DNA from 2 places in the Georgfuchsia toluolica genome. Region 1 is predicted to be linked to the other one. Evidence: predicted binding sites of a transcription regulator. Region 1 holds the regulator's gene; the other holds the start of a gene.
What was found. Region 1 encodes sigma-54, which starts transcription at its own class of promoters, with help from an activator protein. Its sites were predicted from a motif close to TGGCACNNTTCCTGCT; they were not measured.

Region 1 (11,968 bases):
GCTACGGCCGTAGGGGTTGGTCGCCGAGCGCGGGAAATCTTCGCGGATCGGCACGCTGGCCGGGTCGCCATAGACAGTGGCCGACGACGAAAAGACAAAGGTCTTGACCTGTGCCCTGCGCATGGCGGCCAGCAGTTGCAGCGTGCCATGGACATTGTTGTCGTAATACTCGAGCGGTTTTGCTACCGATTCGCCCACGGCCTTGAGGCCGGCAAAATGCATTACGGCACTGATGGGGTGGCGGTCAAACAGATCGCCGAGCAACTGACTATCGCGCACATCGCCCTGGATGAAAGCGGGGCGCTTGCCGCAGAGAGTTTCCAGCCGGTCCACCACATCTGCTTGGCTGTTGCAGAGGTTGTCGAGGATCAGCAGTTCGTGCCCCGCCTTTGCCAGTGCAACGCAGGTGTGCGAACCGATATAGCCGGTACCGCCGGTGACCAATATCATTGAGTTTGTTCTTTGTGGAAGTGCCAAAACTGAGGAGCGATTATCGCCCATTTGGCCAATGGGTCAAAGATGCAAGATTCAAGGTTCAAGTCGCAAGGACGCGCAATCAGGCGGGTGGCAAGCTATTTCGCCGTTTCCTGCCAGCGGCGCACATCAATGCCTGCACGCGTATAGCTTTCAGGTGCCGCACAGACCAGGCGTGGCAATATGGCGGCATCACCCGCAACATTAAGCCACTTGCGTAGCCCCTTGAACATATCTTCAGTAACAGTGGCTGATGATTTGATTTCCACTGGATGCTTCCCTCCCCTTCAAGGGGAGGGTCAGGGTGGGGATGGGGTAGCATGAAGACATGAAAGGCCAGGCTCACCGTTCCATTGACGACAGAGAGTTTCGGCGCGACCTGAGAAAGAATGCAACCGACGCCGAAAGACGTCTGTGGCAACGCTTGCGGGGCGGCCAACTCGCTGGCGTCAAGTTCCGCCGGCAACATCCATTCGATGGCTATGTGCTCGATTTTGTGAGTCTTGAAAAGCGCCTGATCGTTGAGCTCGATGGTGGCCAGCACCTGGATAGTGCGCGGGATCGCGTTCGGGATTGTCGGCTGATGTCAGCGGGATTTCGTGTATTGCGCTTCTGGAACAACGATGTTCTGGAGCAAACCGATGCCGTCGTTGAAGCCATTTGGCGGAAATTGGGCGAATCGGACCCATCCCCACCCCTGCCCTCCCCTTGAAGGGGAGGGGGTTGGAGCGTCGACCACTTTCGTTTGGCAACCAGGACAGGCCGATAAATAGAGAGGATGCCCAATCCCGCGTAAAATGCGCGCCTCCTCCTTGCAACATTTTTCCCACCATGAGCGTCAGTTCCACTACCGATATCATTGCCGACATCCGCGCCGGGCGCATGGTCATCCTTGTCGATGACGAAGATCGCGAAAACGAAGGCGATCTGGTGCTGGCGGCCGAGCATGTCACGCCGGAAGCGATCAACTTCATGGCCAAATACGGCCGCGGTCTGATCTGTCTGACGCTGACGCAGGAACGCTGCCGCCAGTTGAACCTGCCGCCGATGGTGAGCGATAACCAGTCGCAGCATCGCACCGCCTTCACAGTCTCCATCGAGGCGGCGGAAGGCGTAACCACCGGCATCTCGGCCCACGACCGCTCGCGCACCGTCCGGGCTGCCGTGGCGCGCGACGCCAAGCCCAGCGATCTGGTGCAGCCAGGCCACATTTTCCCGCTCGAAGCGCAGAAAGGTGGCGTGCTGGTGCGCGCCGGTCACACTGAAGCCGGCTGCGATCTGGCCCAACTGGCACGCCTCACGCCGGCCGCCGTGATTTGCGAAATCCTCAAGGATGACGGCACCATGGCGCGCCTGCCCGACCTGCTCGAATTCGCGCGCGAGCACCAGCTCAAGGTCGGCACCATCCGCGACCTGATTCACTATCGCGCCAATTATGACAAGCTGGTCGAATGCGTCGCGGAAAAGGAAGTCAGCACCGCGCACGGCCAGTTTCATTTGCGCGCCTATGTGGACAAGACCAACGGCCAGGTGCATGTGGCGCTGTCGCAAGGTGCCATCAGCGCCGAGACTGAGACGCCGGTGCGCGTCCATGAGCAGATGTCGATTCTCGATTTTGTCGATTATCCGGGACGGCATCCCAGTTTCAGCATTGATCGCGCGCTCAAAACCATTGCCCGGCGCGGCCTCGGTGTACTGGTGCTGCTGCACAGCCCGCAAATGGGGCAGGATATGCTTGCCGCACTCGACGCTCCCGATGGCAAACGTCCAGCGCTCGCCTGGGATCCGCGTAATCACGGCATCGGCGCACAGATCCTGCGCGACCTTGGCGTCAGCAAGATGCTGCTCATGTCGTCGCAGCGCAGAATGCCGAGCATGAGCGGTTTCGGCCTGGAAGTCTGCGGCTACATTTCGCCCGACGAAGCAAAGGATTGATATGAAACGCCCATCAAACTCGCAGAGGGCCAGCAGGAGGACGGACATGGCACGCGACAGGCAAATTCCCGAAATCGAACCCAGTCTCGCCGCCACGGGCATGCGCATCGGCCTCGTCATGAGCCGTTTCAACGAAGACATCGGCGAGGGCCTGCTCTCGGGCTGTTGCGCCGAACTGCTGCGCCTTGGCGTCGCCACCGACAACATCCGGCTGGTCACTGTGCCCGGTGCGCTGGAGATTCCACTCGCCCTGCAAACCATGGCGCAGAGCGGCAAGTACGACGCACTGGTGGCGCTGGGCTGCGTGATCCGCGGTGAAACCTATCACTTCGAGATCGTCTCCAACGAGTCCGCACGCGGCATTACCGATGTGCAACTGGCGACCGGCGTGCCGATAGCCAATGCCGTGCTAACCACTGAGAACGACGACCAGGCCCTGGCGCGCATGGCGGAAAAAGGCGCCGAGGCGGCGCAAGCCGCAGTCGAAATGGCGAATCTCCAGAGGGAGATTCGCCGGTGACACAAATGACGGCACTCCCTCCCAACCTCCCTCGCCACGCGAGGGAGGTGACTAACGAATCGCTTCGCGAAAAAGGACGGTGACATGGCGGCCGTGAAATCGCCACGCCATCGGGCGCGCGAATTTGTCGTGCAAGGGCTTTATCAATGGCAGGTCGGCGGGCAGGACGTGGCGGCGATCCGGGTACAAGCTGAAAGCGTGGCCGGTTTCGACAAAGCCGACCTTGAGCTCTACCAGACCCTGCTCGACGATGTCATGACTAACGCAAATACCTTGCGCGATCTGTTGCAGCCGCATATATCGCGGCCGTGGGGCGAAATATCGCCGATCGAGCGCTGCATCCTGCTATTGGCCGCCTGCGAACTGAAAGAGCGGATCGAGACGCCGTATCGCGTGGTTATCAACGAAGCCATCGAACTAGCCAAGACCTTCGGCGGCACCGACGGACACAAGTTCGTGAACGGGGTGCTCGACAAACTGGCGCCGGCGTTGCGGTCCGCGGAAGCAGCGCCGCGCTAGACGCAAGGCAGTCTCATGCCCGCCGAGACACCTTCCGAGTTTGATTTGATAGAGCGCTACTTCAAGCGCACTGCGCCCAGTGCGCTGCTCGGCGTCGGCGACGACGCCGCCATCATCGAACCCGCAACCGGCATGCAGTTGCTGATGTCCACAGACATGCTGGTGGCCGGCACGCATTTCCTGCCCGATGCCGAGCCCGAAGCGTTGGGCTGGAAAACCCTGGCCGTGAATGTCTCCGACCTCGCCGCGATGGGCGCCACGCCGCGCTGGACGCTGCTGGCGCTGGCGCTGCCCAAGGTTGCCAATGAGGCCGACGAGGCATGGATCGCTGCCTTTGCGCGTGGCTTTTTCGCCTGCGCCGACGCCTTCGGCATCGAACTGATCGGCGGCGATACTACGCGCGGGCCGCTGAATTTCTGCGTCACCATCCTCGGCGAAGCGCCTGCCGGACAGGCGCTGTTGCGTTCCGGCGCCCGCGTAGGCGACGATGTCTGGGTCTCCGGCCAACCCGGCCGCGCGGCGCTCGGGCTGGCGCATTTGCAGGGGCGCTGCGTTCTCGACGATGCGGCCAGGAACGAATGTCTCGCCGCTCTGCATCGCCCCCAACCGCGGATAGCGCTTGGCCTCGCCTTGCGCAATGTCGCTTCGGCCGCAATCGACGTTTCGGATGGATTGCTGGCCGATCTCGGCCATATCCTCGACGCCTCGCATGTCTCGGCGGAAATTCAGTTGGATCGTCTGCCGACATTGCTCGCCGACGGTCGGGTACCCGAGGATCTGGTGCGCGATTGCATACTGGCCGGGGGCGATGACTATGAATTGGCATTTACTGCTGCGGCCGGGTTTCGGCCCCGCATCGAATCGCTTGCCAGCTCTCTCCAGTTAGCGCTTACTCGCATAGGATCGATTGCACAGAAGGGCACAGATAAACTTCGCCTGATCGACAGCCACGGACAAAAGGTGGCGGTCGGCCGCCTTGGCTATGACCATTTTCTTGGGCACAAATGAAAAAATCCATCCCGCCGCCGCTGAAATTCCTGTTTGCCCACCCCGCGCATTTCATCGCCTGCGGCTGCGGCAGCGGCCTGTCGCCGTTTGCCTCGGGCACTGCCGGCACTCTGTTCGCCTGGATCACCTTTCCGCTGTTCGTTTTGTTGTTGCCCAGCGCCGCGATCATTTTCGAGGCCCTCGCTGTGTTGTTCATCCTCGGCATCATCGTCTGCAATATCACCGGGCGTCACCTCGGCGTCGTCGATCACGGCGCCATTGTCTGGGACGAGATCGTGCCGTTCTGGACCGTGCTGATGTTTGTGCCCGCGGGGTTTTCATTGTCTGCCCTTGAATGGCAATTGCTGGCTTTTCTGACTTTTCGCTTTTTCGACATCATCAAGCCGTTTCCGGCCAACTGGTTCGACAAACAGGTCAAGAATGGCTTGGGCGTGATGATGGACGATGTTGTCGCCGCAGGTTATACGGTGCTGGTGCTGTTGCTGGCCCAACAACTGTGGGGTCGTATTTGATGCAACTTGATGCGTTGTCACGGCAAGTCGGTAAAACGCTGCAAAAGGCAAACCTTACGCTGGCGACAGCCGAGTCCTGCACCGGCGGCTGGGTCGCGGAAGTAGTGACGCGAACGGCCGGCAGTTCGGGCTGGTTCGAGTGCGGCTTCGTCACTTATTCGAATGCGGCGAAAACACGCTTGCTCAATGTCGCCGCGGCAACGCTGACAGCGCATGGCGCAGTGAGCGAAGCCACTGCCGCCGCAATGGTACTGGGCGTCTTGGCGCACAGCACCGCCGGCGTCGCGCTCAGCGTGACCGGCATTGCCGGGCCTGACGGCGGCAGCGTGGATAAGCCGGTCGGCACAGTCTGTTTCGGCTGGTGCCGCAGGAATGGAACACCGCAAACGGCTACCCGCCACTTTGCCGGCGATCGCACGAGTGTCCGTCGCCTGGCAGTGCTGTTTGCGCTCGAAGGCCTGCTGCGCCAGCTTGAACAGGTGTAACCCGGATTCGTCCGCTGGCTCATGTAGCGAGCCACTCCCTTATGTAACCTTGGCTAGGCAACATCTGTGCCATAATTTCACCAACCTTCAGGAAGGATTCCACATGGACGACAACAAGAGCAAGGCGCTGCAGGCGGCGCTGGCCCAGATCGAAAAGCAGTTCGGCAAGGGTTCGATCATGAAAATGGGCCAGGCACAGATCGATAACGACCTGCAAGTAGTGTCTACCGGCTCGCTCGGTCTTGATATTGCGCTCGGCGTCGGCGGTTTGCCGCGCGGTCGCGTGGTCGAAATCTATGGCCCGGAATCGTCGGGCAAAACCACGCTTTGCCTGCAAGTCGTGGCCGAGATACAAAAGGCGGGCGGCACCGCCGCTTATATCGACGCCGAAAACGCGCTCGATCCGGTGTACGCCGGCAAGCTTGGCGTCAACGTCGGCGATCTGCTGATATCGCAACCCGATACCGGCGAAGAGGGCTTGGAAATTACCGACATGCTGGTGCGCTCCGGCGGGGTTGACCTGATTGTGGTGGACTCGGTCGCGGCGCTTACTCCGAAGGCGGAAATTGAAGGCGAAATGGGTGGCCAGTTGCCCGGCTTGCAAGCGCGCCTGATGAGCCAGGCACTGCGCAAGCTGACCTCCAATATCAAGCGCACCAACACGCTGGTGATTTTCATTAACCAGATCCGCATGAAAATCGGCGTCATGTTCGGCAACCCGGAAACCACCACTGGCGGCAATGCGTTGAAGTTCTACGCTACGATCCGCCTCGATATCCGCCGTACCGGTTCGATCAAGAAGGGTGACGAAATCATCGGCAACGAAACCCGTGTCAAGGTGGTCAAGAACAAGGTGGCACCGCCGTTCCGCGAAGCGCACTTTGATATTCTCTATGGCGAGGGAATATCGCGCACGGGCGAGGTCGTCGAGCTTGGCGTCGAACACAAGTTCGTCGAGAAATCCGGCGCCTGGTATGCCTACAACGGCGAAAAAATCGGGCAGGGCAAGGACAACGCGCGCGAGTATCTCAACGATCATCCGGAAATCGCCGCCGAGATCGAGAACAGGATTCGCGCCGCTGTCGGCGTCACCGCCCTGGCAGCCGCGCCCGTTACTGAATGAAGGAACTGCGCCAGCAGGCGATCCGCCTGCTCGCCCGACGCGAACACACCCATGCAGAGTTGCGCAAAAAACTTGAAGGCGAAGGCACGACCGCCGAAATCGACGCCGTGCTCGCCGATCTCGCCGGTTGCGGCTTGCTCTCGGATGAGCGTGCAACGGCCAGCTATCTGCGTGGCCACGGCGCACGCTTTGGTGCTGCCCGGCTCAAACAGACGCTGCGCGCCAAAGGTGTTGACGCCGACACCATCGCCGCAGGTTTGGAAAACGCGGAACTTCCGGGCGAACTCGAACGCGCCCGCGCCATCTGGCAGCGCAAGTTCCGCACTGCGCCGCGGGATCCGCACGAATGGGCGCGCCAGGTGCGGTTTCTGCAATCGCGCGGATTTTCCGTCGATGTCATACGCCGCTTGTTGAAGGGGCAGGATCCAGAGTGACCATGGAAGAAGCAAGCACGACGGCAGAAAAACCGGCAGCACGCTTGAGTGCCCACAATCTGCACAAAAAATATAAATCGCATCCGGTGGTCAAGGACGTGTCCTTCGATGTCAACGGCGGCGAAGTGGTCGGTCTGCTCGGCCCCAACGGCGCCGGCAAGACCACCTGCTTCTACATGATCGTCGGCCTGGTGGCGTCGGATGGCGGCGCCATTCATATAGATGATGCGGTATTGACGCATATGCCGATCCACCAGCGTGCCCGGCTTGGCCTGTCCTACCTGCCGCAGGAAAACTCGGTGTTCCGCCGCCTCACGGTGAGCGACAACATCCGCGCCATCCTGGAGTTGCAGAACCTCGACGAGCAGGAAGTCGAAGGTCGGCTCGATGGATTGCTGCAGGAATTGCACATCAGCCACATCAAGGACAACCGGGCAGCCTCACTGTCGGGCGGCGAGCGGCGCCGTGTTGAAATCGCCCGCGCCCTGGCCACCGAACCACGCTTCATCCTGCTCGATGAACCCTTTGCCGGCGTGGACCCGATTGCCGTGCTCGATATCCAGAAAATCATCGGCTTCCTGCGCAACCGAGGCATCGGCGTACTGATCACGGACCATAACGTGCGCGAAACGCTGGGGATTTGCGATCGCGCCACGATCATCAATGCCGGTGAAGTGCTTGCTTCTGGTCATCCCGAAGAAATCGTCCATAATGAAAACGTAAGAAAGGTGTATCTGGGCGAGCATTTCCGCATGTAGTGCTCCCCCCGCCAGGTTATGAAACAGACGCTACAACTCAGACTTTCCCAACACCTGGCCCTGACGCCGCAGCTGCAGCAGTCGATTCGGTTGCTGCAGTTGTCTACTTTGGATCTCAATCAGGAAATCGAACAATTCCTGATAGCCAACCCGTTGCTTGAGCGTGACGAGCCCAATACCGACGGCGCCGCCTTCGTGCCGGCACAAGAGGCAATGCCCTCGCTGCAATCGAGCGAACAGCCTCCCGCCGAAAGTTCCAACAATGGCGCCGATGACGGCGAGGACACGCCTTGGAGCAATGAAAGCTTTTCCGGCGGCTCGCCGCGCGATGCCAACGACGAGGACAACGATTTCGCCGAGACGCAGACGGCAGTGTCCAGCCTGCGCGATCATCTTCTGGCGCAGTTGGGCATGACGCAACTGTCTGATCGTGACCGCGGTTTCGTGCACTTCATCGTCGAGGCACTCGATGAGGATGGCTATCTGGCGCAGCCGCTGGAAGATCTGGTGGCGGTATTGCCGGAGGGCTTTTGCGAGTCCGAGGAGGAAGCCCTCGAGGAATTGCGGATTGCCCTGCGTCATGTCCAGAGTCTTGATCCTTCTGGCGTCGGTGCGCGCAGCCCGCGCGAATGCCTGGAATTGCAATTGCATAACCTCGATACTGACGATGAAACCAGGCCGCTGCGCGAACTGTCGCTGGCCATTGTCAGTCATCATCTCGACCAACTGGCGGCGCGCGATTTCACCCGCATCCGCAAGGCGCTCGGCTGCGGCGATGAAGACCTGCGCGCGGCGCATGCGCTGATTCTTTCGCTCAATCCGCGGCCCGGCGCGCAATATTCGGCCTCCGAGGCGCGCTATGTGACTCCCGATGTCATGGTCAAGAAGCTGCGCGGCAAATGGACCGCCAGCCTCAATCGCGAGGCCATGCCGCGCCTGCGCATCAATCGCATGTATGCCAACATCCTGCAGCGCAATCGTGGCAGCGGGCTGGCGGGGCAATTGCAGGAAGCGAAGTGGCTGATCAAGAACGTGCAGCAGCGCTTCGACACCATCCTGCGCGTGGCGCAGGCCATCGTCGACCGCCAGCGCGCATTTTTCGATCACGGCGAAGTGGCAATGCGCCCGCTCACATTGCGTGAAATCGCCGATGCCCTCAGCTTGCACGAATCGACCATCTCGCGCGTGACGACGCAGAAATACCTGTCCAGCCCGCGCGGAACGTTTGAACTCAAATATTTTTTCGGCAGTCACGTTGCCACCGACAGTGGCGGCGCGGCTTCCAGCACCGCGATCCGGGCGCTGATCAAGCAGTTGGTGAGCGCCGAGGACGGCCACAAGCCGCTCTCGGATGCCCGCATCGCGGAAATCCTCGGCGAGCAGGGAATCGTGGTGGCGCGGCGCACCGTCGCCAAGTACCGCGAGTCCCTGAGTATCCCGCCGGTTAACCTGCGCAAGTCGCTTTAAGGGAGTCATCATGAACATCAATATCACCGGACATCACATCGAAGTCACGCCTGCCATCCGCGACTATGCCACCTCGAAGCTGGATCGCGTCATCCGCCACTTCGATCACGTCATCAGCGTCCACGTCATTCTCTCGGTAGAAAAACTCTTGCAGAAGGCCGAGGTGACGCTGCATGTGAAAGGCAAGGACATCCACGCCTACGACACCGGCGCCGATTTGTATGCGTCGATCGACGCGGTTGCCGACAAACTGGTCCGCCAGGTGGTCAAGCACAAGGAAAAGGTGACCGACCATCCGCACGACAAGCTCGCACCAGAAGCCGGGGAATAAGCCGAATTGTCCGGGGTATACTGCGCCGTTTCTCATGGCCAACGCCTGCCGATGAACCAGATCGCGAAAATCCTGCCTGTCTCAAACATCGTTATCGATCTTGACGTCAGCAGCAAGAAACGCGCGTTTGAGCAGGCCGGATTGCTGTTTGAAAATCAGAACGGCATCGCCCGGGCGACGGTGTTTGAGGCGCTGTTCGCGCGGGAAAAACTTGCTTCAACCGGCCTCGGTCAGGGCATCGCGATTCCGCATGGCCGCATCAAGGGCCTCAAGGAAGCAGTGGGCGCCCTGTTTCGCCTCAAGGCTGCAGTGCCTTTCGATGCTCCCGACGGACTGCCGGTCAACCTGTTGTTCGTCCTGCTGGTGCCGGAAGCCGCCACCGAAAAACACCTGCATTTGCTGTCTGAACTGGCGCAGATGCTCTCCAGCAAGACATTCCGTGATCAACTGGCCGCCGCTCATGACGCAGCGGCCATCAAGGAGCTGATCGACCAATGCGTCGCCAACTGACCATCGCCGAGCTGTTCGATGAACGCCGCGACAAGCTGGCACTGACCCATATCTGCGGCGATCTCAATCGCTCCATCACCCTCGGCCATGAAAGCAGTTCGCCGGCCGATATCGTCGGGCACCTCAACCTGATCCACCCCGACCGCTTGCAGGTGATTGGCGCTCCCGAGTGGGCATGGGCAGAGAAACACCCGACCGAGCGGCTGCGTCGCCCGATCGAGGGGATCATTGCCGCCAATTCACCCGGCATTATCGTCGCCGATGGCAGTCCCCTGCCCGAATCGCTGATCGCAACGTGCAAGGCCGGCAACATGCCATTGTTCTCAACGCCGGTGCAGTCCGCCGTTGTCATTGACTCCTTGCGCAGCTATCTTTCGCGCAAGTTTGCCGAGACCGTCACGCTGCATGGCGTGTTCATGGACGTGCTCGGTATCGGCGTGCTGGTCACCGGAGACTCCGGCGTCGGCAAGAGCGAGCTCGGCCTGGAACTGATTTCGCGCGGCCATGGCCTGGTCGCCGATGATGTCGTGGAAGTGTCGTGCATCAGCCCCGATGCGCTGGAGGGGCGCTGCCCCGAACTGTTGCGCAACTTCATCGAAGTGCGCGGGCTGGGTCTGCTCAACGTGCGCACCGTATTCGGCGAGACGGCCTGCCGGCGCAAAATGCGCCTGCGTCTGATCACCCATTTGCAACGTCCTCTGGCCGGAGTTCCCCAGTCGGCGCGGCTGCCGCTCGACGCGCAGGAAGAAATGATTCTTGGTGTGCCAATTCGCAAAGTGACGATTCCCGTCGCCGCCGGACGCAACCTGGCAGTATTGGTGGAGACGGCGGTGCGTTCGACCATCCTCAAATTGCGCGGCATCGACTGTATGCAGGAATTTCTTGACCGCCAGCAGGAGGCGCTGAATGCAGATCCCGGCGAACTATCCGGAACGTGACAGGAAGCGGTAGAATCGCTCCCGGCATATGCCAATTAATTCTGCAAAGGAGATGCACATGAGCAAACTGATCGGCACGCTGGCAGCGGCGGCATTTGTGTTTGGCCTGCAGGGGCAGGCATTGGCCGCAACCACCCAGCAGAACAAGATGAAAACCTGTAATGCCGAGGCCAAGGAGAAGGCGCTCAAGGGCGATGAGCGCAAGGCCTTCATGAAGGACTGTCTCTCGGCCAAGAAGGAAGGAGCCGCCGCAAAGACAGAAGAACCGGCTGCAAAGGCTGAAGATGCCAAAATAACGCAACAGGACAAGATGAAGAGTTGCAACGCCGAAGCCAAGACCAAGGCGCTCAAGGGCGACGAGCGCAAGGCCTTCATGAAAGAATGTCTCTCCGCCGACAAGAAGTAGTCTTTACCAACCGGTTGCGCTGCAAAGTGCAACCGGTTTGATTGAAAGGAGATGTCCATGACTATTCCCGCAACTGCCACTGCCTTTACCCTGGAAAGCCCAGACCTGCCCGCCGGCAAGCCCATTCCCGAGGACTTTGTCCTGAACGGTTTCGGCTGCACGGGCTGCAATGTTTCGCCGGCACTTGTCTGGAAGAATGCCCCGCCCGAAACGAAGAGCTTTGCCCTGACGGTATACGATCCCGATGCGCCGACCGGCAGCGGCTGGTGGCATTGGCTGGTGATCAATATCCCGGCTGATGCCAAAGAACTTGTGCGGGGGGCGGGCGATCCTTCTTCCGGCAAGGCACCTGCCGGATCGCTGCAAACGCGCACCGACTATGGCATGCCCGGCTGGGGCGGTCCCTGCCCGCCAGAGGGCGACAAACCGCATCGCTACATTTTCACTCTGCATGCATTGAAGACCGACAAGCTCGACCTGCCGCAGGATGCCCCCGGGGCGATGGTCGGCTACAACATCAATGGCAACACCATAGCCAAGGCCAGCTT
Region 2 (11,968 bases), 340 kb from region 1:
CGCCGCGATATTGCTGTTGCTGGTGGCAAAAATGCTGCACACATTGTTTTTTTAGGTCGCTCGCCGCATCCGCAATGAGAGGCCGAAGGCGATCAGGCCGGCGGTCATGAAACTGACCATGCTCAGTGCGAGTGTCAGCGTCGAGCCCCACATCAGCGGCGCGACGGCGCCGGCAACCACCGCGTTGATAGCGGACTGGACCAGCCCCTGGCAACTCGATGCCATGCCATGCCGTGCCGGAAACAGATCCATCGCCAGCAACTGCAGGCAGGGCATGGTCAATGCCATTCCAGCGACATAGATGAAGAGGGGGATCAGCGCCCACGGCAATTGGGGCGGTAGCCACAGGTTAAGCAGGACGTTGCCGATCGATGACGCTATCATCACAAGGTAGCCAAGCGCGATGGTTCGCCGTGGCGAGAGCCGCCCCGCCAGCCGGCCGTTGGCCAGGCTGCCCAGCACCATTCCGCACACCATGGGGGCAAACATCCAGCCGAAATCCTGGGGTGAAAGCTTCAGGTGCTGGATCAGGAACACCGGCGACGACAGTACATAGATGAAAAAGGCGGCGAAATTGGCGGCGAGGGCCAGCGAGAGCAAAATGAATTCGATCGATCCGAAAATGCCGCGATAGCCCTGCCACAGCGAACCCGGTGCGAAAGGCTGGCGCTTGCTGCGGGGCAGCGTCTCGGGCAAATATAGCCATGACAACAGCAATAATGCCGCGGCGATCAAGGCCAGGAAAAAGAATACGCCATGCCAGTTGAACCAGAGCTGCAACTGGCCGCCGATCACCGGCGCAATGGCCGGCGCAATGGCGAAAATCACGGCGACATTGGCCATCAAGCGCTGCGCGCGCGCTCCGTCGTAGAGGTCGCGCACCACGGCGCGGCCAACCACGAAGCCGATACCGCCCACCATACCCTGCATCGCTCGCCCGAGCCAGAGCATTTTGATGCTCATGGCGAAGGCGCAGAACAGCGAGGCGAAGACGTAGCAACCGAGTCCGGCGAGAATCACCGTACGGCGGCCGATGGCATCGGAGATCGCGCCATGCCAGAGGATCATAAAGGCGAACATCGCCATGAACGCGGTAAGCGTTTGCTGTACCTGGATCGGGGTGGCATTTAGGCTGACGCCGATGGCCGGGAAGGCGGGCAGGTAAGTGTCGATCGAGAACGGGCCGAGCATGGCCAGACCCGCAAGCAAAAAAGGCAAACTTTTAGCTACCGAGGCCGCGCCGGTACTGGATGGCTTCTGCAATGTGTGCTCCGCTGATATTTTGACTGTCGCCGAGGTCGGCAATGGTACGCGCGACCTTGAGCACACGATGATAGGCGCGCGCCGAGAGGTTGAGCCGGGAAATGGCCTGCTTCAGCAGGACTGCGCCGCTACTGTCGGGTTCGCAAAGGGTGTCGATTTCCTTGCTGTCGAGCAGGGCATTGATTTTCCCCTGGCGCGCCAACTGGCGCTGGCGTGTCTTGATCACGCGATCCTTGACTGCGTTGGAAGGTTCGCCCTGCGGTTTGCCTTGCAGTTCCACATCGGAAAGAGGTGGAACTTCGATCATCAAGTCGATGCGGTCGAGAAACGGCCCCGACAGCTTGGCGCGATAACGCGCCACCTGATCCGGAGTACAATGGCATTTTCCGTTTGAATGGCCGAGATAGCCGCAGGGGCAGGGGTTCATTGCCGCAACCAATTGGAAGCTGGCGGGAAATTCGACGCGCTGTGCTGCGCGCGAGACGCGGATCACGCCATTTTCAAGCGGCTCGCGCAGTGCCTCTAGCACGCGCCGTTCGAACTCGGGCAACTCGTCGAGGAACAGCACACCGTGATGGGCCAGCGAAATCTCGCCCGGTCGCGGCGTACTGCCGCCACCCACCAATGCGGGCACCGAGGCCGAGTGGTGAGGCGCTGCAAACGGGCGCATGCCGTAACGTGCGTGAGCGAAGCTGCCAGCGAGCGAAAGCACGGCTGCGCTTTGCAACGACTCATCCGCAGTCAGCGGCGGCAGGATGCCCGGCAGGCGTTTGGCCAGCATCGATTTGCCGGTGCCGGGCGGGCCGGAGAAAAGAATCGAATGACCGCCGGCTGCGGCGACCTCGAGCGCGCGGCGCGCCAGCCCCTGACCCTTGATGTCGGCGAGATCGGGATAGTTGTCGACAACTGCCGCTTGATGCGGCGCACTGGCGGCAAGGGTTTGCGTGCCAGCGAGATGGGCGCAGACATCAAGCAGAGCATTCGCGGGCAGCACCTGCGCAGTGGCGGCGAGCGCGGCTTCGGCAGCGCTGGCGGCGGGAAGAATAAAAGCGCGATTCGACTTGCCGGCGCGCATGCACATTGCGAGCGCGCCGCGAACCGGACGCAACTCGCCCGACAAGGACAACTCGCCGGCGAATTCATATTGGTCGAGGCCGTTTGCCTTGAGCTGCCCTGATGCAATCAGAATACCCAGCGCAATGGGCAGATCGAAGCGCCCCGATTCCTTGGGCAGATCGGCGGGCGCGAGATTGACGGTAATGCGTCGCGCCGGAAAATCGAACTGGCAGTTCTGGATGGCAGCACGCACGCGGTCGCGTGCTTCCTTGACTTCGGTGTCGGGCAGTCCGACCAGAGTGAAGGCCGGCAGACCGGCGGCCAGATGCACTTCTACCGTAACTTCCGGCGCATCCATGCCGGACAGCGCGCGGCTTTTGAGAACGGCGAGCGCCACGGGCAGGAAGCTTATTTACGCGCTTCGAGTTCGCTAATTTTCGCTTCGAGCGCCGCCAGCTTTTCCTGCGCCTTGGCCAGCAGTTCGCGCTGAATGTCGAATTCCTCGCGCGTTACCAAGTCCATGCGCGAGAACGCGCCAGACAACAGGGCCTTGGCGTTTTTCTCGAATTCCGCCACCGGCGTGCTTACGGCCAGTTGGGAAATGCGGCTGGAAATTTCGTCGAGAAACTTGTTGTTTGTCATGACTTTGTCCTTGTTTCAGATGACTGACACTCTAGCATGAGGATGGCTTGATATCGACCGCACGCGATTGGTGCGTCATTGGTCATGGGAGAGTTAAAACGGTGCGCAGTCTCGCGTGCCCAAAAGAGACAATCTTACAACTTAATGATTTATATAAATATTGTTAGCTGGCACGCTCCGTGCAGTAACTGATTGTCACTTTTCAAGCACGTTATTTTCAATCACAGGAGAACCAAGATGATGAAGCAAACCCTGATTGCAGCCGCCGTAGCCAGTGTCTTCCTGACAGCAGGTTCCGCCATGGCCGCCGATGCGTCCGCGAGTCCCTGGACCGTGACGACCAACATCTATGGCGTCAGCGACTATTATTTCCGTGGCATGACTCAAACTTGGCACAAGCCGGCCATTCAGGGCGGCGCGGACTTTGTCCATTCCAGCGGTTGGTATGCCGGCCTGTGGGGTTCGAACGTTAGCAACAACACCTACCCGGGCGGTTCTGGCCTGGAATTCGACTATTACGGCGGCTACAACGGCAAGATCAACGACGACTGGGGCTGGACCGCAGGCGGTCACGGCTATTACTACCCTGGCGCCGACCTGAACAAGACCGCTTTTGACATTAGCGGCGATTCCTTCAATTCATTCGAGGCAAACGTCGGCCTTTCCTACAAATTCATGAGCGTCAAGTACTCGTATTTCTTGACCGACTGGTTCGGCTTGAACAAGAACTTCATGGTTGGCGGCGTTCCCGCGTTCACCGATGATTCCAAGGGATCGAGCTATCTTGAATTCAATCTGGCCTACGAGTTCATGCCAACCTACACGGTCAACTTCCACGCCGCCCATACCGACGTCAAGACCAAGACGACGGCTGCATTCGGAACAGCGGGACTCGATCCCAGCTACGACGATTACCTGGTCGGCGTGACAAAGACCTTCGACGGCGGCTGGGTCGGGTCGCTTGCTTATGCCAAATCCAATTACAAGGACAAGACGTACTGGGACCCCACTTTCTCGTTCGCCAATTCCGACACGATCGATATGGGCGAGGGCCGCGTAATCCTCTCCGTCGGCCGCGTGTTTTAGGCAATCCTGAAGAAAGGAAAACGTCATGAAACTGGTTACCGCCATCATCAAGCCGTTCAAGCTTGACGAGGTACGTGAAGCGCTCGCCGCCGTCGGCGTGCAGGGCATCACCGTCACCGAGGTCAAGGGATTTGGCCGGCAAAAGGGGCACACGGAGTTGTATCGTGGCGCCGAATACGTAGTCGATTTTCTGCCCAAGGTCAGAATCGATGCCGCCATCAAGGACGATCTTCTCGATCAGGTGATCGAGGCCATCGAGAAATCCGCCAGCACCGGCAAGATCGGCGACGGCAAGATTTTCGTCTCCGACCTCGAACAAGTCATCCGCATCCGCACCGGCGAAACCGGTGAGGATGCGCTTTAAGGGGAAACGGACATGAAGAAACTTTTCGCAATCGTGTTGACGCTGCTCGCCGTCGGTGTCGGCGGAGCGGCGTGGGCCGAAGACATGCCATCTGCAACTGCCGCGGCGGCCACTCTTGCCGCGGCCCCGGCCGCAGCTCCCGCAGCGTCAACGCCTGCCGCTGCACCCGCGCCGACACCCAACAAGGGCGACACGGCATGGATGTTGATGTCGACGGCTCTGGTGCTGTTGATGTCGGTGCCCGCACTGGCCCTGTTCTATGGCGGCCTGGTGCGCAGCAAGAATATGCTCTCGGTATTGATGCAGGTGTTCGTGGCGTTTTCGCTGATTACGGTGCTGTGGTGCGTGTATGGCTACAGTCTCGCATTCACCGGCGGCAACGCGTTCATTGGCGGCTTCGATCGGCTGTTTCTCAAAGGTGTGTTCGATTCGGCAACCGGCGCATTTTCACTGGGCGCCACATTCAGCAAGGGCACACCGATGTACGAGATTGTTTTTGTCGCCTTCCAGGCCACGTTTGCCGCGATCACGGTCTGCCTGGTGTTCGGTTCACTGGTGGAGCGCGTCAAGTTCTCCGCAGTCCTGATCTTCTCGACGATCTGGTTCACCATCAGCTATCTGCCGATGGCGCACATGGTCTGGTTCTGGGCTGGCCCCGACGCCTACACCTCAGCGGACGTCGTCGATGCCACCAATGCCACCGCCGGCCTGCTCTGGCAATGGGGGGCGCTGGACTTCGCGGGCGGCACGGTGGTGCATATCAATGCCGGTTTTGCCGGGCTGGTCGGCGCCTTCCTGCTCGGCAAACGCATCGGTCTGGGCAAGGAAGCCCTCTCGCCACATAGCCTGACCATGACCATGATCGGCGCCTCCCTGCTGTGGTTCGGCTGGTTCGGCTTCAACGCCGGATCGGCATTGGAAGCGAACGGCTCAGCCGCGCTGGCCTTCATGAACACCTATCTTGCCACCGCATGCGCGGTGCTGACCTGGATATTCACCGAATGGCTGATCAAGGGCAAACCCTCGATGCTGGGCGCAGCCTCCGGCGCTGTTGCAGGTCTGGTGGCAATTACACCGGCAGCGGGCAACGTCGGCATCCCCGGCGCGTTCGTAATTGGCCTCCTCGTTGGCCCGCTTTGTTTCTGGGGTGTGACCGGACTGAAAAAGCTGATCGGCGCGGACGATGCGCTCGACGTATTCGGCGTGCATGCGCTGGGTGGTGTCTTCGGTGCGTTGATGACGGGGATTTTCAATTCACCCGATCTCGGCGGTGTCGGTTTCTATAACAACTGGTTCGAGATGAAGCCTGGCTACGGCGCCATCATGGATCAGCTTATCACCCAGGCCAAGGCAGTGGGCGTGGCGGCGGTATGGTCGTCGGTTGCTGCGTTCATCTCCTTCAAGATCGCTGACCTGATCGTCGGTCTGCGGGTGCCTGAAGACGAGGAACGCGAGGGATTGGACATTACCTCGCACGGCGAGACTGCCTATCACGCCTGACAAGGATTCCGATGCTCGGGATGGGAAACGGGGCACCCGCGGGTGCCCCGTTTCATTTCTGCTCAAATCATCACCGGGCCGTCCCAAGATTGACTTGGCCCTCTTTGGGGCAGCTTAGGCCGAGACCAGAGCCGGGGGCTAAATCAGCTTCGCGCCCGCTCGATTTGCACTCCGACGCGGTGCACGCCCTTCATGACGCCGATCTTGGCGATGGAAATTTTCACCCACGGCGCCTTGAATTCGTCAAGCATCAGCGCGATGACAAATTCCCCCAGGGTTTCGAGCAGGTTGAAGTGGTGCGCCTCCAGTTCGCGTCGGATGCGGCCAATTACATCCGCATAGTCAATGGTCTTGGCGATGTCGTCGTCGCGCGCCGCTTCGTCGGGCACGCCGAAGGTGAGATTGATTTCGATGGTCTGCGGCGCGGCCCGCTCGCGCGGATAGATGCCCACGTTCGCCTCGACGCGCAGTTCCTCGATGAAAATGAAGTCCATAACGGTCTGTGAATTACAATCCTGCGCATTCTATGGGGTTCAACATGAACGCGCTTGTTTTCGTGCTGCTCGGCTATTTGCTTGGCTCGCTTCCTTTTGCCGTGATCGTTTCAAAAGCGTTTGGTCTTGCCGATCCGCGCAGTTTCGGCTCCGGCAACCCGGGCGCGACCAATGTGCTGCGTTCCGGCAACAAGCTGGCGGCGTTGCTGACGCTGGTTGGCGATGCGGCGAAGGGCTGGCTTGCCATATGGCTGGCCGGCAAGTGGGGGGGCGACAGTTTGGGCGTAGCGGCGGCAGGGATCGCCGCTTTTTTCGGCCACGCATTTCCCGTGTTCCTCAAGTTCAAGGGCGGCAAGGGTGTGGCGACGGCGCTCGGCGTGCTCGCCGGCTTCAATGGCTGGCTGGCGTTGATTTGCGCCAGCGTCTGGCTATTGGTGGCACTCGTGACGCGCTACTCCTCGCTGGCGGCCTTGCTCGCCGCGGTATCGGCGCCCGTCGCGACCGCGTGGCTCGGCAGCGGCAAGGAAGCGCTGATGGCCGTGACGGCGATGTCGGTGATTCTGATCCTGCGCCATCGCGACAATATCAAGCGTCTGCTGGCCGGTACCGAGGGCCGGATCGGCGGCAAAAAACAATCGGATTAAACCGCTTGCAATGCCCAGCGCGGTCTGACGCAAAACGCGTGAGTCGTCTGGCCTGCACTTTCAGCTAACAAACGCTGCGCGCCGCAGTAGGCGATCATGGCGCCGTTGTCGGTGCATAGGTCGAGCGGCGGGTAATGGACGCGAATCCCCCGCCTTGCGGCTGCCGCATTCAGTCTTTCCCGCAGCCTGAGGTTGGCGCCTACTCCGCCGGCAACGACGAGCTGGTCAAAGCCACAGCGTTCGACTGCCGCCAGCGCCTTGGCCACCAATACTTCAGTGACGGCTTCCTGAAATTCGGCGGCGAGATCATGGCGTTCCGTCTCATTCAACTCGTGATCGCGTACCACCGTGAGTACTGCGGTTTTCAGGCCGGAAAAGCTGAAATCGAGATCGCCCGAGCGCAGCATCGGCCGCGGCAATTTGTAGCAACCGGCGATGCCCTTTGCCGCCAGTCTGGCGATGGCGGGTCCGCCGGGGTAGCCCAGGCCAAGCAACTTGGCGGTCTTGTCGAAGGCTTCGCCGGCCGCATCGTCAAGGGTTTCGCCAAGCAACTCGTATTTGCCGACGCCACTGACACGCATCAATTGCGTGTGCCCGCCCGATACCAGCAGAGCCACGAAAGGAAAAGTCGGTGCATCTGCCGCCAGCAAGGGCGAAAGCAAATGACCTTCGAGATGATGCACCGGCATCGTCGGCACATTCAGGGCCAAACCCAGCGATTCGGCAAAACTGGCGCCGACCAGCAGGGCGCCAGCCAAGCCGGGCCCGGCAGTATAGGCGATGGCGTCGATCTGTTTTTTATCGACACCCGTTATTGACAATACCTGGTCGAGCAGCGGGATCAGGCGCCGGATGTGGTCGCGTGACGCCAGTTCCGGCACCACGCCGCCGTAGGCCTCGTGCATGTCGATCTGGGAATAAATGGCGTGGCCGAGCAGGCCGCGCAAGCTGTCGTAGAGGGCGACGCCGGTTTCGTCGCAGGAGGATTCGATGCCTAGAACCAACATGACTGAGGCCAAGAACTGACAGGACGCGATTTTACCTTTGACATCAAGGTGAAAACCGCTACAATGCGCGCCTTTCCGCTTATTTGGATTAGTGCAATGCCGGGTATACGCCTCAAGGAAAACGAGCCGTTTGAAGTTGCGATCCGCCGCTTCAAGCGCGCCATTGAAAAAACCGGTCTGTTGACCGAGTTGCGTTCGCGCGAGTTTTACGAGAAGCCCACCAGCGAGCGCAAGCGCAAGGCCGCTGCTGCCGTGAAGCGCCATCACAAGCGCATTCGCAGCCAGATGCTGCCACCGAAGCTGTACTAGGGAGCTTCGTTTCGCATTCAGCCGAAACCGCCGATATCGCAAGGTGTTGGCGGTTTCGGCGTTTTTGAATCAGGAGGATCGCATGTCGCTCAAGCTGCGCATCAACGAAGACATGAAGACCGCCATGCGGGCCAAGGACAGCGCCCGTCTTGGCGCCATTCGCCTGCTCATGGCGGCGATGAAGCAAAGGGAAGTCGACGAGCGCATCGATCTCGATGATGCCGGCGTGATCGCCGTGATCGAAAAAATGCTCAAACAGCGCAAGGACTCCATCACCCAGTACGAAGCTGCCAAGCGCCAGGATCTCGCTGACGCGGAGAAGTTCGAAGTCGATGTACTCATGGCCTATATGCCGCAGGCGCTCTCCACTGCGGAGGTGGAAGCGATCATCGACAAGGCGCTGGCCGACTCTGGCGCCAAGGCGCCGTCCGAAATGGGCAAGGTCATCGCGCTGATCAAACCGCAGGTTGCTGGCCGCGCCGACATGGGCGAAATTTCGAAACTCGTCAAGGCCAGGCTTGGTAACTGAGTCAGCCCCAACTGAGCGGGGCATAATGCCCGCGTGATCCCCGAAAGTTTCATTCAAGAGTTGCTCACTCGTGTCGACATCGTCGACGTGATCGAGCGCTATGTGCCGCTGAAAAAAGCCGGCGCGAACTACAGCGCCTGCTGTCCTTTCCATTCCGAAAAAACACCCTCGTTCACAGTGAGCCCGTCGAAGCAGTTCTATCACTGCTTCGGTTGTGGTGCGCATGGCAGCGCGATCGGCTTCGTCATGCAGTATTCCGGGCTCGGCTTCATCGACGCCGTCGAGGATCTTGCTTCGCATATCGGCATGCAGATGCCGCGCGATGCGTCCGAACGTCATGCCATGGAAGCCGCACGCAGGGCGCCGCTCACCGAGCTCATGGCTCGTGCTGCAAAGTTCTATCGCGACCAGCTCAAGCAGGCGCCGAAAGCCGTCGACTACCTCAAGGGACGCGGCCTCTCCGGCGAGATCGCGGCGCGCTTCAGTCTCGGTTATGCGCCCGACGACTGGCAGGGGCTGCAACAAATATTCCCTGATTACGACGATCAGGCGCTGGCCGAATGCGGTCTCGTCATCGTCAATGAACAGGGCCGCCGCTACGACCGCTTCCGCGACCGCATCATGTTTCCGATCCTCGACCAGCGCGGCAACGTTATCGGCTTCGGTGGGCGCGTTATCGGCGATGGCGAACCCAAATACCTCAACTCGCCCGAGACACCGATTTTCGAGAAGGGCCGCGAGCTCTATGGCCTCAGCCAGGCGCGCAAGGCCATTCACGAAGCCGACACCGTGATCGTCGTCGAAGGTTATATGGATGTAGTCGGCCTCGCCCAACTCGGTGTCGAGAATGTCGTCGCTTCGCTCGGCACCGCGACGACCGGCATGCATGTGCAGAAACTGCTCAAACAGGCCAATCGCGTGGTGTTCTGTTTCGACCGCGACAGCGCCGGTGATCGCGCCGCGCGCCGCGCCATGGAGAACAGCCTCGAATATCTCATTGACGGCAAAAGCGTCGAGATATTGCAGATGCCCGGCAACCAGGATCCGGACGAATTCATCCGCGAACATGGCAAAGAGGGATTCCAGAAACTGGTTGGCAGCGCGACACCCCTCTCCGAATTTCTGCTGCGTGAAGCGCGCAGGGACATCAGCCTTGCCACGGCGGAAGGTCGTGCCGCGCTGATTCAGCAGGTTGGCCCCTTGATGCAGAAAATTGCCGCCCCTACATTGCGCCTGCAATTGACCAGGGATATTGCGAAGCTGACCCAACTCTCGCCGGCCGATGTGGAGAAACGCTGCGACTTGAAACCACTGGCACGCGGCAGAGCGGCATATGTTGCCCGCGCATCCACACGGCCGCTCGAACATATCCTGCTGCAAGTGGTGATTCAACGGCCGGAATGGGTGGTGCGCATTCCGCTTGAATTGCTATCCATTGAGCAGGAAGAAACTGCGGCACTGAATGCGATCGCCGACTTGATCGAACATGGCCTGCCCACCGGTGGGGCAGGGCAAATGCTCGAATCATTTCGCGGCCGGCCCTGCGAGACAATCATCGCGCAAGTGTTGGCGGAACTGGCGCTCGAAGAACCCGATCTGACCACCATGGAAGTCGTATTGGGCGATGCCGTCGAAAGGTTGCGCGTGCGCGGCGTGCGTAGCGAAATCGAAAGCCGCAAGAAACAGCTCACGCCCGAGGAGTGGCGCGAACTGCTTTTAAAAAAACAGGGCGGGAACCGGCCCGCCGAGTAGATTTCGGGATGACGCTGTTTTTTGTCTGGCATAAGCCACAGTGGACGGCTATTCTGAGTATGTCGCTGGGGGAGCGGCGCACTGGCTCGCTAGTGTATAATTACCGGTTTTCCCAAGCATTTGCGGACAGTGTATTTGTCCGTTGAGACGTTTGTAACCGAGGATCGCCATGCCCGAGGAAATTGCAAAACAGTCTAAAACCAGGAGCGTCGCCGCCAGGAACGCCAAGGCGGGTGCAAAACTGATCGCAAAAGCAAAACCCAAGACGGCAGTCGCCAGGAAACCGGCTGCCTCCAAACGTGTCCCTGTCCCCGTGAAAAAAACGAAACCAGCACCCAAGGCCGCCCCCAAATCAGTCAAACCTGCCGCCAAGGCCGCAGTTACGAAGACAAAGGTGGCACACCAGCCCGTAGCCAAAGCCGCCCGGAAGCCTGAGGACAAATCCGACAAGGTAGTGAAGACTGCGCAGTCGCTTCCCAAGTCCGCCCCTGAACCAGTTGCCCCTGCCAAGGCGCCAACTGTCGCTGAAGTTGCCAAGGCGGTAGTTCAGGCCAAGGCCAAGAAGGCCAAGGAAAAGTCCGGCCAGATTGCGCCCGCGGCACCTCAGCCGCTTGATGTCGAAGCCCGCCGTTCCCGCCTCAAGAACCTCATTGCGCTGGGCAAGGAGCGCGGCTACCTCACCTACGCCGAGATCAATGACCACTTGCCCGACGACATGGTCGACGCCGAGCAGATCGAGTCGATCATTACCACTTTCAACGACATGGCGATCCGGGTTTTCGACGAGGCCCCGGCCGGTGAAGACCTGCTGCTCACTGAAGCTGCTGCCGCACCGGTGGATGCCGAGGAAGTCGAAGAGCAGGCCGAGCAGGCGCTGTCTACCGTCGATTCCGAATTTGGCCGCACTACAGACCCAGTACGCATGTATATGCGCGAGATGGGTACGGTCGACCTGCTCACGCGCGAGGGCGAAATCGAGATCGCCAAGCGCATTGAAGATGGCCTGAAGCACATGGTCATCGCCATCTCGGCTTGCCCGACGACCATCGGTGAAATCCTTGAGCTTGCCGGCAAGGTGGCGCGTGACGAAATACGCGTTGATGAACTGGTTGATGGCCTGGTCGACCCAAACGCGACCGAAGAAGAAATTGCCGCGACGGAGGCGGCCGAAGACATCGAAGTCGAAGAAGACGGCGATGAAGAGGATGAGGGAGCCGCCGCTGCCGCTGCCGCCGCTACGCTGCTTAAACTGAAGGAAGAAGCGCTGCAGCGCTTCAACGTGATTCATGAACTTGCCGGCAAGCTATATACCGCACTGACCA

Region 2: a site for sigma-54 is predicted at 3,130-3,145, ahead of K5E80_RS09610 (TorF family putative porin). Genes of this name have one in related genera too.

Annotation. Positions count from the first base shown of each region.
Region 1 covers NZ_CAJQUM010000001.1:2,375,376-2,387,343, forward strand. The annotation lists gene galE (UDP-glucose 4-epimerase GalE) at 1-450, opposite strand, end outside; gene K5E80_RS11210 (hypothetical protein) at 573-743, opposite strand; gene K5E80_RS11215 (endonuclease domain-containing protein) at 803-1,186, shown strand; gene ribBA (bifunctional 3,4-dihydroxy-2-butanone-4-phosphate synthase/GTP cyclohydrolase II) at 1,306-2,409, shown strand; gene ribH (6,7-dimethyl-8-ribityllumazine synthase) at 2,456-2,929, shown strand; gene nusB (transcription antitermination factor NusB) at 3,014-3,448, shown strand; gene thiL (thiamine-phosphate kinase) at 3,464-4,456, shown strand; gene K5E80_RS11240 (phosphatidylglycerophosphatase A family protein) at 4,453-4,968, shown strand; gene K5E80_RS11245 (CinA family protein) at 4,968-5,453, shown strand; gene recA (recombinase RecA) at 5,557-6,576, shown strand; gene K5E80_RS11255 (regulatory protein RecX) at 6,573-7,010, shown strand; gene lptB (LPS export ABC transporter ATP-binding protein) at 7,013-7,768, shown strand; gene K5E80_RS11265 (RNA polymerase factor sigma-54) at 7,787-9,235, shown strand; gene hpf (ribosome hibernation-promoting factor, HPF/YfiA family) at 9,246-9,566, shown strand; gene ptsN (PTS IIA-like nitrogen regulatory protein PtsN) at 9,618-10,076, shown strand; gene hprK (HPr(Ser) kinase/phosphatase) at 10,061-11,014, shown strand; gene K5E80_RS11285 (PsiF family protein) at 11,073-11,420, shown strand; gene K5E80_RS11290 (YbhB/YbcL family Raf kinase inhibitor-like protein) at 11,478-11,968, shown strand, end outside.
Region 2 covers NZ_CAJQUM010000001.1:2,037,863-2,049,830, reverse strand. The annotation lists gene K5E80_RS09630 (sulfite exporter TauE/SafE family protein) at 1-55, shown strand, start outside; gene K5E80_RS09625 (multidrug effflux MFS transporter) at 52-1,263, opposite strand; gene K5E80_RS09620 (YifB family Mg chelatase-like AAA ATPase) at 1,223-2,716, opposite strand; gene K5E80_RS09615 (accessory factor UbiK family protein) at 2,728-2,961, opposite strand; gene K5E80_RS09610 (TorF family putative porin) at 3,199-4,047, shown strand; gene glnK (P-II family nitrogen regulator) at 4,073-4,411, shown strand; gene K5E80_RS09600 (ammonium transporter) at 4,424-5,911, shown strand; gene K5E80_RS09595 (dihydroneopterin aldolase) at 6,055-6,405, opposite strand; gene plsY (glycerol-3-phosphate 1-O-acyltransferase PlsY) at 6,450-7,049, shown strand; gene tsaD (tRNA (adenosine(37)-N6)-threonylcarbamoyltransferase complex transferase subunit TsaD) at 7,046-8,056, opposite strand; gene rpsU (30S ribosomal protein S21) at 8,153-8,365, shown strand; gene K5E80_RS09575 (GatB/YqeY domain-containing protein) at 8,448-8,894, shown strand; gene dnaG (DNA primase) at 8,928-10,646, shown strand; gene rpoD (RNA polymerase sigma factor RpoD) at 10,816-11,968, shown strand, end outside.